2 regions of the Methylobacterium sp. CCH7-A2 genome follow, and region 2 is predicted to be linked to the other one. Evidence: predicted binding sites of a transcription regulator. Region 2 holds the regulator's gene; the other holds the start of a gene.
The links. Region 2 encodes LexA, which represses DNA repair genes until DNA is damaged. Its sites were predicted from a motif close to TGTTCNNNNTGTGTTCNG; they were not measured.
Positions count from the first base shown of each region.

Region 1: recA (recombinase RecA) is a predicted target of LexA. The motif match lies at 3,293-3,310, and genes of this name have one in related genera.

Region 1 covers NZ_LSKN01000330.1:4,048-10,428, reverse strand. Annotated here, with positions in the region: gene AX750_RS25130 (AAA family ATPase) at 1-291, opposite strand, end outside; gene AX750_RS25125 (Mu transposase C-terminal domain-containing protein) at 284-2,311, opposite strand; gene AX750_RS25115 (helix-turn-helix transcriptional regulator) at 2,585-3,025, shown strand; gene recA (recombinase RecA) at 3,396-4,481, shown strand; gene alaS (alanine--tRNA ligase) at 4,772-6,381, shown strand, end outside.
Region 2 covers NZ_LSKN01000289.1:149,151-155,531, forward strand. Annotated here, with positions in the region: gene gltX (glutamate--tRNA ligase) at 1-155, opposite strand, end outside; gene AX750_RS21935 (ComEC/Rec2 family competence protein) at 348-2,606, shown strand; gene lexA (transcriptional repressor LexA) at 2,617-3,357, opposite strand; gene glp (gephyrin-like molybdotransferase Glp) at 3,467-4,678, opposite strand; gene moaC (cyclic pyranopterin monophosphate synthase MoaC) at 4,678-5,175, opposite strand; gene trpC (indole-3-glycerol phosphate synthase TrpC) at 5,172-5,999, opposite strand; gene trpD (anthranilate phosphoribosyltransferase) at 6,007-6,381, opposite strand, start outside.

The sequences.
Region 1 (6,381 bases), on a different contig from region 2:
GAAATCGCAACCGAAAAGCCTTTGCTGGAGATCCGAGAGGCCCTTGTCCGGATAGACGCCCAGCTCGTAAGCAACGTGCTTGAACAAAGCCAACATCGATCCAGACATGACGGCAGTCGCCGTGACGACCCGCGCCTTGGGATGCGAGGCCTGATACGCCTCCAACGCCATGGTCTTGCCCACGCCGGGATTGCCGACGATGGCGGCGCAGATCGTGTTTTCCCGCGCATCCTCGATCACGTCGAAGATCAGGCGCGAAACCTCTGTTTCGACGAAACGGGGCTTAGCCATGGACGATGTCCTTTCGCTTCAAGCGCTCCATGAGCGCGCGACGCTGTTTCAGGTGGTTTTGGGCTTCGCGGTTCTGCCGGTCCGCACGTTCCGTAGATGTCTCGCGCATGCCTTCGACCAGTTCGCGATGCTCCTCGGCCGGGCCGATGGTCGCGACGATCGGCGCGGGCAAGGGCGCCGGCAGCGCAGCAAGGGCAACCCGCCGCTCCTCCAGAACGTCGAGCTCGGGCGCCGATCGGTCGAGGTCGCGCAGGGATTGCCGCTGGAGCCGATCGCGCCTGGCGCTCTCGCGTGCACCATCGGTTTCGAGAAAGCCAAACGGGACGTCCGGTTCGACCCAGCACAGGAAGCGGTCGCGATCGTCGAGGACCGCGAGACGTCCGGGTTCCTCATAGTGAGGAACCAACAGCGTGACGCTGTTGCCCTGATGCGCCATGAGCGCGTCACTGGTCCAAACGCGGCCGCCATAACGGATCGCGCCCTGATGCAGCTTCCTCGGCTCCGGCCGAGAGAACGCTATCCGGAAGGCATCGGGATTCACCATGGTCATGCCCCACCCGGCGCCGATTGCCTTTGACAGTGAGCCATTAGGTGACAGGCCTTTGAGCGAGCTGCGCTTGCCGGACGGCATCGCATGGTAGGAGGCGAGCTGAGCCTGGATCACGCCGCGCAGCTCGTCGAAGCTGCCGGGAAACGGCTCGGGCTCCTTGCCCACATTCGCCGTCTTCTTCCGCATACGGTCGCCGCCGACCCAACCGGGAATGTGCCGGAAGTAGCCCTGCTCCAGCACCTTGAAGATGCCTTCAATTGGCTTTGCTGGGGCATTGTAAGGAAGCGACTGGACGATGTTGGAACGGCGCTCAGCCCATGGTTCGATCCGGTCGAAGTAGCTTCTCGCCTGTTGGTCGATCAGCTTCAGAGCATCGCCGACGAAAGCCATCCAATTGTATTCGGAGCCGTTGTCGTAATAGAGCGCGCGGGGACAGCCCCACTCCCGGACCATCCGCATGAAGCTGCCGATGACATGGGCATTCGTGATGCCCTCGCCTTTCTCCAGCAGCACCACATCCATGAAGATGCGGTTGGTCGCGGAGTCGAGCCAAGAGATGCCGCGCGGCGTCGCCAGCGAGCCGTCATTGCGGGTGCAGTAGATGTCGATCGGATGGATGTCCGCGAAGACGATATCCATCGGCATGAGGCCGTCGCGGGTCCGGCGCACGCGTGCCCGCCGCTCGTCGTCATGCGCCTTCCGATCGGTGTTGAACTTGTAGACGTTGCGAAAGTGCTTCTCACGCTCCAGGAAGGGCTGCGGAACCTCGCAGAAGCGGGCGCCTTCGCCCGGCTCGAAGCCGGCCTGGCGCGTGAGCGTGGCGAGCTTCGTGCTGGCCAGCAGCTTCAGCTGTGAGCCGCTGATGCCCTTCTTTGTCAGACCGCGCACATGCTGGCGCAGCTCCTCCGCGATCCGGTTCTTCGTCTCGTCGTCGAACGGCACGGCCTTGTCCCAGGCGCGGGAGAGGATGACTGCTGCTTCACCAGCATCAGCCCGCTTGCGGCGGCCGAGGCCGGCATCACCGTGCTTCTCAGCTGCGTCTAGCCAGCGCTGAATCGACCGCTCGGATACATGGAAGGGCTTGCGCCCAGGGCGCCACCGCTCCTGCGCAGCCGCCCGCCGGATGGCCTCGCCACGCTCGATCGATCCTTTGGGATGGGCGAGAGCATCAGCGATGACGTGGCGGCGAAACTCCCGCTCCTCATAGCCCTTAAGGCCGTCGAAGAGCTGCGGCGCCGGCTCGCCGTAAAGCTCGTTGAAGCGACGTTGAAGCTCGGCCGGTAGGCTATCGACGCGGACCTGATAGCAGAGGCCCGAGCGGCCGCCACGACCGCAAACAGTTCGACTGACAAGGACAACATCTCGCCAGCGGTAGCCAGCCTCTCGACGCGAACGTGCGACGGCCTTTTCCGCCGCCCTCTCGGATATGCCCGCCAGCTCCGCCAGTTCTGGCAGGGTGATGTAAGCCATCACGCGGCCGACCGTCCGAAAAGCTCGTCCACGAGCCTCTGCCTTATCTGGGCGCCGTTACGGCTATGCCTGAGGCCTTTGAGCGCCTTTTCGACGGTTTGCCTGTTAAGGCTGTTGACCTTACACCACGCGTTTAGTGTGGTGCCGCGAGCTACAAGCGCCGCTCGGACCGCGAGATAAGTATCTTGCGATCCGATCACGATCGAAGCGGTTCGAGGTTTGAGTATCGTATGGTGCATTTGTCATTAAATGCACCAGAATTTGGTGTTGTCAATGGTCGATGTATCAGAATCAGACATTGTTGAAGCGCTGCGCGCTATCATGGCGCGGCGTAAATTGAAGCTAGCCGATCTCGCGAAGTCGCTGGATATTCCGTATCGCAGCCTGCAAAACTACATGTATAAAAAGGCGCGAATGCCGCTGGACGTATACGTTCGACTGTGCTCGCTGCTCGGGGTAACTGCTGATTACCCGATCCAAGGCCGGTTCAGGCTAGAACATCACGATTTACAGCAGGCCATGATAGAGGTTTTTGGCGAGGAATTCTTCAATTCAATTGATTTCGACGAGTACCTGCGATGGACTATGACGCCTAAGAGGGAGCGAGACCCGGCTCGCATAAGGCGAACGGCCGGCAGCTTCGCGGTTCAGATAGCAGGGGAGTATGACCAACTCCGGGAGCTAAACATCAAGCCGGATGACCCCGAGGCATAGTTCGGCAATCGGTTCGGCAATCGCAAAAATCCGCAGTCGGCCCAAACGCTGGGTTCCGCAATAAGTGCTGATATTTCAATATCTTCGGAGATAACTGGCGAAGCTCACAATACGCATAACCGACTGCGCGGATTGGCGATCATTAACCTCAAACGATTTCAACGACTTAGCCCCTAACTCCGCCAAATAGCTCCGAAGCGCCGCCGCCAAATATCTTTCGCGCCTCCACTAGACCCTCCTGCCATCTCCTGTCAGCAGGCGCGAAACGAGAACGAAGAAAGAACTTGCGCGCGAGAACAAACCATGACCATTCTCGCTCACCGGCGCGGATTGAGATGTCCCCGTGCCCCTGCCATAAGGAGCGCAGATCGTGAGTCAGGCGAATCTCAAACTCGTGGAAGGGTCCTCGATGGACAAGGCCAAGGCGCTCGATGCGGCGCTCTCGCAGATCGAACGCGCCTTCGGCAAGGGCTCGATCATGCGCCTGGGCAAGAACCAGCAGGCGATCGAGATCGAGACCGTCTCCACCGGCTCGCTCGGCCTCGACATCGCGCTCGGCGTCGGCGGTCTGCCGCGCGGCCGCGTCATCGAGATCTACGGACCGGAAAGCTCCGGCAAGACCACGCTGGCGCTGCACACCATCGCCGAGGCCCAGAAGAAGGGCGGCGTCTGCGCCTTCGTCGATGCCGAGCACGCGCTCGATCCGGTCTATGCCCGCAAGCTCGGCGTCAATCTCGACGACCTGCTGATCTCCCAGCCCGACACCGGCGAACAGGCGCTCGAGATCACCGACACCCTCGTCCGCTCCGGCGCGATTGACGTGCTGGTCGTCGACTCGGTCGCAGCCCTCACCCCGCGCGCCGAGATCGAGGGCGAGATGGGCGATGTCCAGCCCGGCCTCCAGGCCCGCCTGATGAGCCAGGCGCTGCGCAAGCTGACCGCCTCGATCTCGCGCTCGAACTGCATGGTCATCTTCATCAACCAGATCCGCATGAAGATCGGCGTGATGTACGGCTCTCCGGAGACGACGACCGGCGGCAACGCGCTGAAGTTCTACGCCTCCGTGCGCCTCGACATCCGCCGCGTCTCGACGCTGAAGGAGCGCGACGAGGCCACCGGCAACCAGGTCCGCGTCAAGGTCGTCAAGAACAAGGTCGCGCCGCCCTTCAAGCAGGTCGAGTTCGACATCATGTTCGGCGAGGGCATCTCCAAGGTCGGCGAGCTGATCGATCTCGGCGTCAAGGCCGGCATGGTCGAGAAGTCCGGCGCCTGGTTCTCCTTCGACAGCCAGCGCCTTGGCCAGGGCCGCGAGAACGCCAAGAGCTTCCTCAAGGCCAATCCCGAGGTCGCGGCCAAGATCGAGGCCACGATCCGCCAGAACTCGGGTCTCGTCGCCGAGCGCATCCTCGACCAGGCGACCCCGACGGCGGATGATCTCGACGAGGGCGAGGCCTGAGGGAAGGCTCTCACCGGCGTCATGCTCGGGCTTGACCCGAGCATCTCCTGCCGAGAGATTCTCGGGTCTACGCGGAGTTTATCCTTGGGCCGATCAGAGATCGGACCCGAGCGCTTCGCCCGAGAATGGCGTCACACGAAACACGGGCGGCCCTCGGGTCGCCCGTTGTCGTTTGGGCTCAACGCCTTGCGCTCTTCACTCTCTCGACAGCGGCAGGCCGCCTCACTAGAACGCTTGAAACCGCCGGCCCTGCCCGGAGGGCAGCCCGATAGCCAAGAGTTCGAACAGCGATGAGCGGCGTCAACGAAATCCGGTCCACCTTCCTCGACTACTTCAAGGGCCAGGGCCATGAGGTGGTGGCGTCGAGCCCGCTCGTGCCGCGCAACGACCCGACGCTGATGTTCGCCAATTCGGGCATGGTGCAGTTCAAGAACGTCTTCACCGGCCAGGAGAAGCGGCCTTACGTCCGGGCCACCACCGCGCAGAAATGCGTCCGCGCCGGCGGCAAGCACAACGACCTCGACAATGTCGGCTACACGGCCCGCCACCACACCTTCTTCGAGATGCTGGGGAATTTCTCCTTCGGCGACTATTTCAAGGAACAGGCGATCAGCCATGCCTGGACGCTGGTCACCCGCGAATTCGGCCTGCCCAAGGAGAAGCTGACCGTCACCGTCTTCTCCGAGGACGACGAGGCCCACGGCCTCTGGAAGAAGATCGCCGGCCTGCCCGATTCCCGCATCATCCGCATCCCGACGTCGGATAATTTCTGGCGCATGGGCGACACCGGCCCCTGCGGCCCCTGCTCTGAGATCTTCTACGACCATGGCGACCACATCCCCGGTGGCCCGCCCGGCTCGCCCGACGAGGATGGCGACCGTTTCATCGAGATCTGGAACCTCGTCTTCATGCAGTATGAGGAGGCGGCGGGCGGCGTTCGAACCAACCTGCCTCGCCCCTCGATCGACACCGGCATGGGGTTGGAACGCATCGCCGCCGTGCTCCAGGGCACCCATGACAATTATGCGATCGACCTGTTCGCGGCGCTGATCTCCGCCATCGCCGACCTCACCAATGTCCCCTCCGACGGGCCGATGAAGGCGAGCCACCGCGTCATCGCCGACCATCTGCGCTGCTCGGCCTTCCTGATTGCCGACGGCGTGCTGCCCTCGAACGAGGGCCGCGGCTATGTGCTGCGCCGGATCATGCGCCGCGGCATGCGCCATGCGCAGCTGCTCGGCGCCAGGGAGCCGCTGCTGCACCGCCTCGTTCCGGTGCTGACCCGCGAGATGGGCCGCGCCTATCCCGAGCTGCTGCGCGCCGAGGCGCTGATCTCGGAGACGCTGCAGCTCGAGGAAACCCGCTTCCGCACCACGCTCGCCCGCGGCCTGACCCTGCTCGACGACGCCGCGAAGGACCTGACCGCCGGCCAGAGCCTCAAGGGCGAGGTCGCCTTCACGCTCTACGACACCTACGGCTTCCCGCTCGACCTGACGCAGGACGCGCTGCGCGCGCGCGGCGTCACCGTCGACACGGATGGCTTCGATGCCGCCATGCAGCAGCAGAAGGCCAAGGCGCGCGCCGCCTGGGCCGGCACCGGCGAGGCCGCCACCGAGAAGCTCTGGTTCCCGCTGCGTGACAGGCTCGGCGCCACCGAATTCCTCGGCTACGACACCGAGACCGCCGAGGGCGTCATCACCGCGCTGATCCGTGACAATGCCGAGGTCGAGACGCTCGCCGCCGGCGAAAGCGGGCTGATGATCGTCAACCAGACGCCGTTCTATGGCGAGTCCGGCGGCCAGGTCGGCGATGCCGGTACGGTCCGCGGCGCCGGCTTCCTGGCTGAGGTCGGCGACGTCCAGAAGAAGCTCGGCGATGTCTTCGCCCATGCCGTCACGGT
Region 2 (6,381 bases):
GTCGAGCGTTCGCGGTCGGTGTCCTCGATGCGCAGCAGCATCTTGCCGCCATGGCGGCGCGCATAGAGCCAGTTGAACAGCGCCGTACGCCCGCCGCCGATATGCAGGAAGCCGGTGGGCGAGGGCGCAAAGCGCGTGACGACGGCGTCGCTCATGGATGGCAGGGCTCCGGCGGGACCTTGGGAGAAGGACCCTGAAAGGGGCGGGAAAAGATCGAGCGGCACGCCCTGTCGCAGCGCGTACCGAAGCGGACATGACATCCGGCGCGGCCCCTGTAACATGCCTGAGCCGCCGCCGTTAAGGGCCAGTTCGAAGCCCGGCGCGCCGGCGCAGGACGGGGGCAGGCCATGACGGCGAAGCCGCCAGGGCAGGGGGAGCGGGTGCCGCGGCGCGGGGCGCTGGCGGCCGCCCTCGTATGGCACCGGCCGGACGGTCGCTTCGGCGGTATCAGGTTCGGACTGGCGCTGGGCGAATGGCGCGACGCAGTGCTCGCCGCCTTGTCGCGCGAGGCCGAGCGGCGCCGGCTCTTCCTCTGGCTGCCGGTCGCGATGGGCATCGGCATCCTGCTCTATTTCGCCGCCGATGCCGAACCGGCGCTCTGGGCGCCGCTGACGGGGCTCGCGCTTTCCGCGGCTGGCGCGATCCTGCTGCGGGGGCGCCCGCGGCCGGCCTGGGTGTGCCTCGCTGTCGCCGCCCTGTTTGCCGGCTTCGCTGCGGCGGCCTGGCGCACGGCGACGATCGCCGCCCCGATGCTGGAGCGGCCGCGCGTCGGCCAGGTCTCAGGCTTCGTGGAATCGGTGGAGGCGCGCGATGCCGGCGCTCGGCTCGTCATCCGCGTGACGGGGATCGCCGGGCTCGACCGGCCGTTCTGGCCGAAGCGTGTGCGCGTCAACATCCGCTCCGGGACCGTGGCGCCCGGAGACCATGTCGCGGCCGTGGCGCGGCTGCTGCCGCCGCCGGGGCCGGCCCGGCCGGGCGGCTATGATTTCGGGCGCGACGCCTTCTTCCGCGGCATCGGCGCCGTCGGCAGCATCTCGGGCAAGATCGCGCTCAGCCCGCCGCCGCATCCGCCCGACTGGGATCTGCGCCTGGCGGCGGCGATCGACGGCGCCCGCAACGCCCTGACCCAGCGCATTGCCTCGGTCGCCGGCGGGCAGGCAGGGGCGATGGCGGCGGCGCTGGTCACCGGCAAGCGCGGGCTGATCACCGAAACCACCAATGCCGATCTGCGGGCGGCCGGGATCTACCACATCGTCTCGATCTCGGGCCTGCACATGGTGCTGGCCGCCGGGACGATCTTCTGGCTGGTGCGGGCGCTGCTCGCCCTGTCACAGACGGTGGCGCTGCGCCTGCCGGTCAAGAAGCTCGCCGCGCTCGCGGCGATGGCGGGCTCGGTCGCCTATTGCGTCTTCTCGGGAGCGGAGGTCGCCACCGTACGCTCGCTGATCATGACGCTGGTGATGCTGGGCGCAATCCTCGTCGACCGCCCGGCGCTGAGCATGCGCAACCTCGCGCTGGCGGCGATGATCGTGCTGCTGCGCGAGCCCGAGGCGCTGCTGGGGCCGAGCTTCCAGATGTCCTTCGGTGCCGTGGCGGCGCTGATCGCCTTTGCCGAGCGCTGGGAGGAGCGCGGCCGGTTGCAGCCGCCGCCCGCACTGCCCTGGCCGCTGCGCCCGCTCTGGGTCGCCGCATCCGGCATCGTCGTCACGACCCTGCTGGCGACGGCGGCGACGGCGCCCTTCGGCGCCTATCATTTCCAGACCTTCAACCCTTTCGGCCTGCTCGGCAACGCGCTGGCTCTGCCCTTCGTCTCCCTCTTCGTCATGCCGGCCGCCGTCTTCGGGGTGCTCGCCTATCCCTTCGGGCTGGACGCGCCGGCCTGGTGGCTCATGGGCCTGGCCTCGGAGGTGGTGCTCAAACTGGCGCATTGGGTCGCGACCATCGATCACTCGACCCTGGTGCTCGCCGCCTTCGGCCCGGCCGCGCTCGGCTGCTTTTCGGCCGCGCTGCTCTGGGCGACGCTGTGGACGACGAAGCTGCGTCTGCTGGCGATCCTGCCGCTGGTCGGCGGCGTGGCCGTCGCGGCCAAACCGGAGAAGCCGGCGATCCTGATCGAGCGCGACGGCTCGGGCCTCGCGGTGCGCGGCAAGGACGGCCTGCTCGTGATCGCCGGCAAGCCGAGCCGCTTCGTCCTGCAGCAATGGCTGACGGCGGATGGCGACGGCCGCCAGCCCGACGACCCGTCGCTGCGCAAGGGCGCGGCCTGCGATCCGCGCGGCTGCGTGCTGATGACGAGAGAGGGCCACAGCATCGCCTATGCGCAGGACCGGCTCGCCATCATCGAGGATTGCCGCCGCGCCGATGTGGTGGTGACGCCGATTCCCTGGACGGCGGCCTGCCGCGCGCGGCTGATCGACCGGATGACGTTGCAGCGCGATGGCGCGACAGCCCTGGTTCGGACTCGCTCCGGCTGGCAAAACCACGCGGCGCAGGATGCGGGCGACCGGCCCTGGAGCCGCCGGCGTCCCCAGCCCGCGCCGACAACTGCGGGCCCGGCTGGGCCGCCACCGGCCGAGGAGGCGCCCGATACCGAGCGCCTGCCCTAGCGCCGGCCCGTCAGTAGCGCCGCATCAGATTGACAAGCCGACCCTGGATCTTGACCCGGTCCGGTCCCAGCACCCGCGTCTCGTAAGCCGGATTGGCTGCCTCCAGCGCGATCGAGGAGCCCCGCTTGCGCAGCCGCTTCAGCGTCGCCTCCTCGTCGTCGATCAGGGCGACGATGATGTCGCCGGTATTGGCGGTGTCCTGGCGCCGGATCACCACCGTGTCGCCGTCGAGAATGCCGGCCTCGACCATCGAGTCGCCGCGGACCTCCAGCGCGAAATGCTCACCGGAGCCGAGCATGTCGGCGGGGAGGGCGACGCTGTGGCTGCGGCTCTGGATCGCCGAGATCGGCGTGCCCGCCGCGATGCGGCCCATGACAGGGATCGCGATCGTGTTGCGGGCGTCTTCCGGCATCGCCTCCACCGGGCGCGCCCGGCCGGGCAGCCCGTCCTTGGCCGGCGGCGTCTCCTTGCCGAGCCCGCCCTGGACGATGGAGGGATTGAAGCGGCGCGCGCCGCCCTGGAGGCCACCACCCGCGCCATCCGGCAGCTTGATCACTTCGAGCGCCCGTGCCCGGTTCGGCAGGCGGCGGATGAAGCCGCGTTCCTCGAGGGCCATGATCAGGCGGTGGATGCCGGATTTCGACTTGAGGTCGAGCGCGTCCTTCATTTCGTCGAAGGAGGGAGGGACGCCGCTCTCGCGCAGGCGCTCATGGATGAAGCGAAGCAGTTCGAACTGTTTGCGTGTCAGCATGATCCCCGCCGGCGCTCTGAAATCTGCCGATCATCGCAGATTCGAAACAAATCACGAACACCATACCCGTTCGCGTTGTGTTCCGCAAGCCGATGCGCCAGCCCGCGACCTATCGCAGACGAATGAAGCGGCAGGGATCGCCCTTGCGGGCCGCCGGCGCGAAAACCGGGCGGATCGCCAGCGCCTGCGCCCTCGCGAGCAGGCCGAGCATCGAGGAATCCTGCCTCTCGAACGGCGTCGCCTCCCAGCCGGCCTCGGTCAGGACGAGGCTGGAGCGCAAATAATCCTCGCGCTCGTCATTGGCCGGCATGTCGCGCCCGAGCAAGCCGGGCTCGCTGCGGTCGCGCTCGGGCGAGGGCATGCCGAGCAGGGCCTCGATCACCGGCACCACGAAGAGATGCCCGCAGACGATCGAGGAGACGGGGTTGCCCGGCAGGCCGATCGCGACCATCGGGCCGAGCCGGCCGGTCATCATCGGCTTGCCCGGCCGCATCGCGATCTTCCAGAAGCCGAGATCCATGCCGGCGCGCTTCAGCGCCTCCTGGACGAGATCATGGGCACCGACGGAGGCGCCGCCCAGCGTCACCAGCACATCCGCGCCGGCGTCCCGCGCCTGCCCGATCCTGGCGGCGAGATCGGCATGGTCGTCGCGGGCGATGCCGAGATCGAGCACGCTCCCGCCCGCCTGCTCGACCAGCGCGGCCAGCGCAAACGAGTTGGAGGCGACGATCTGGTCGGGCCCGACCGGCTCGCCCGGCAGCACGAGCTCGTCGCCGGTGGCGAGGATCGCCACCAGCGGCTTGCGGCGCACCGCAAGCGCGGGGTGGCCAGCGGCGGCGGCGAGCCCGAGCGCGGCGCTGTCGAGCCGGGTGCCGGCCGCGAGCAGCTGGTCGCCCTCGCTGAAGTCGAGCCCGGCCTTGCGAATGAATTTGCCCTTGGGCGCGCCCTCGCGAACGGTGATCGCGGCCGAGCCGACACCGTCGGCGTTCTCCTGGATCAGGATGGTGTCGGCGCCCTCGGGGATCGGCGCACCCGTGAAGATCCGGACCGCCTCGCCGGCGGCCACGCTGCCGTCGAAGGAGCGCCCGGCCGCGGATTCGCCGAGAACGCGCAGTTCGGCGCCCGGCACGAGGTCGTCGCCCCGCACCGCATAGCCGTCCATGGCCGAATTGGCGAAGGGCGGCTGTGTCCTGAGCGCCGCGAGATCGGCCCCGAGCACGCGCCAGGCGCACTGCGCCAGCGGCAGGGTCTCGATGGGCGTGCGGCCGGGCACGCTGTCGAGCAGCGCGCGCAGCGCGACCGGGACCGGCGTCAGCGCCATCAGACCGGTCCCCCTGGGGAGGCGTCGGCCTGGAACACACCTGACTTGCCGCCGGATTTGTGGGTCAGCCGGATGCCCTCGATCCGCATGCCGCGGTCGGCCGCCTTGACCATGTCGTAGACGGTCAGGCAGGCGATGCTGACGGCGGTGAGTGCCTCCATCTCGACGCCGGTCTGGCCCTTCACCTTGACCTCGGCCCGCACGCGGATGCCGGGCAGGGCCTCGTCGATCTCGAGATCGACCGCGATCTTGGTGATCAGCAGCGGGTGGCAGAGCGGGATCAGCTCATGGCTGCGCTTGGCGGCCATGATGCCGGCGAGCCTCGCCGTGCCGAGCACATCGCCCTTCTTGGCGTCGCCCGCGCGCACGATCGCCAGCGTCTGCGGCTGCATCACCACGCAGCCCTCGGCGATGGCCGTGCGCGAGGTCTCGGCCTTGTCGCCGACATCGACCATATGCGCCTGGCCCTGCGCGTCGAGATGGCTGAGTGCGCTCACGCGGCGCTCTCCTGCGTCTTGGCTTGTGATGTCTGGCCCGTGAGCAGTTCGCGCGTCGCGGCCGTCACATCGGCCTGTCGCATCAGGCTTTCGCCGACGAGGAAGGTCCTGACCCCGGCCCCGTTCAGCCGGCCGACATCGCCATGGCTGAAGATGCCGCTCTCGCTGATGACGATCCGGTCGGCCGGCACGCGCGGCGCCAGCCGCTCGGTCACCGCGAGATCGACGGTGAAATCGCGCAGATCGCGGTTGTTGATGCCGAGCAGGCGGCTCTTCAGCGCCAGCGCGCGGTCGAGTTCGGCGTCGTCATGGACTTCGACCAGCACATCCATGCCGAGATCGAAGGCGGTGGTCTCCAGCGCGCGCGCCGTGGCGTCGTCGACGCCCGCCATGATGATCAGGATGCAGTCCGCCCCCCAGGCCCGCGCCTCGTAGACCTGATAGGGATCGTAGAGGAAATCCTTGCGCAGCACCGGCAGCACGGAGGCCGCGCGCGCCTGCAGCAGGAATTCCGGCCGGCCCTGGAAGGAGGGGCCATCGGTCAGGACGGAGAGGCAGGCGGCCCCGCCGGCGGCGTAGGCGCGCGCCAGCACGGGCGGGTCGAAATCGGCGCGGATCAGCCCCTTGGAGGGCGAGGCCTTCTTGATCTCGGCGATCAGCGCCGGCTGGCCGGCGGTGTGCTTTGCGGCCAGCGCATCGGCGAAGCCGCGCGTCGGCCCGGCGTCACGCGCCAGCACCTCGATCCGGTCCTGCGGGATCGCCAGTTTGGCGGCCGCGATCTCCTGGCGCTTATAGGCCTCGATCTTCGCGAGAATGTCGCTCATCAGGGCCTCACGCGTTCGAGCTGGCGACGAGGGCGGCCAAGGTCGCCTTGGCCTTGCCGCTGTCGAGCGCCGCATTCGCCTGCGCGAAGCCGTCGCGCAGATCGCCCGCCCGGCCGGCGACCAGCAGTGCCGCGGCGGCGTTGAAGGCGGCGATGTCGCGGAAGGCGGTCTTCTGCCCGTCGAGCACCGCACGCAGCGCCTCGGCATTCTGCGCCGGCTCGCCACCGCGCAGATCCTCCGGCCTGGCGCGGGCCAGCCCGACATCCTCGGGCGAGATCTGGAAGCTTTCGATCCGGCCATTGTCCAGCGAGACCACGCGGGTCGGACCCGTCGTGGTGATCTCGTCGAGCCCGTCGGACCCATGAACGGCCCAGACCCGCGT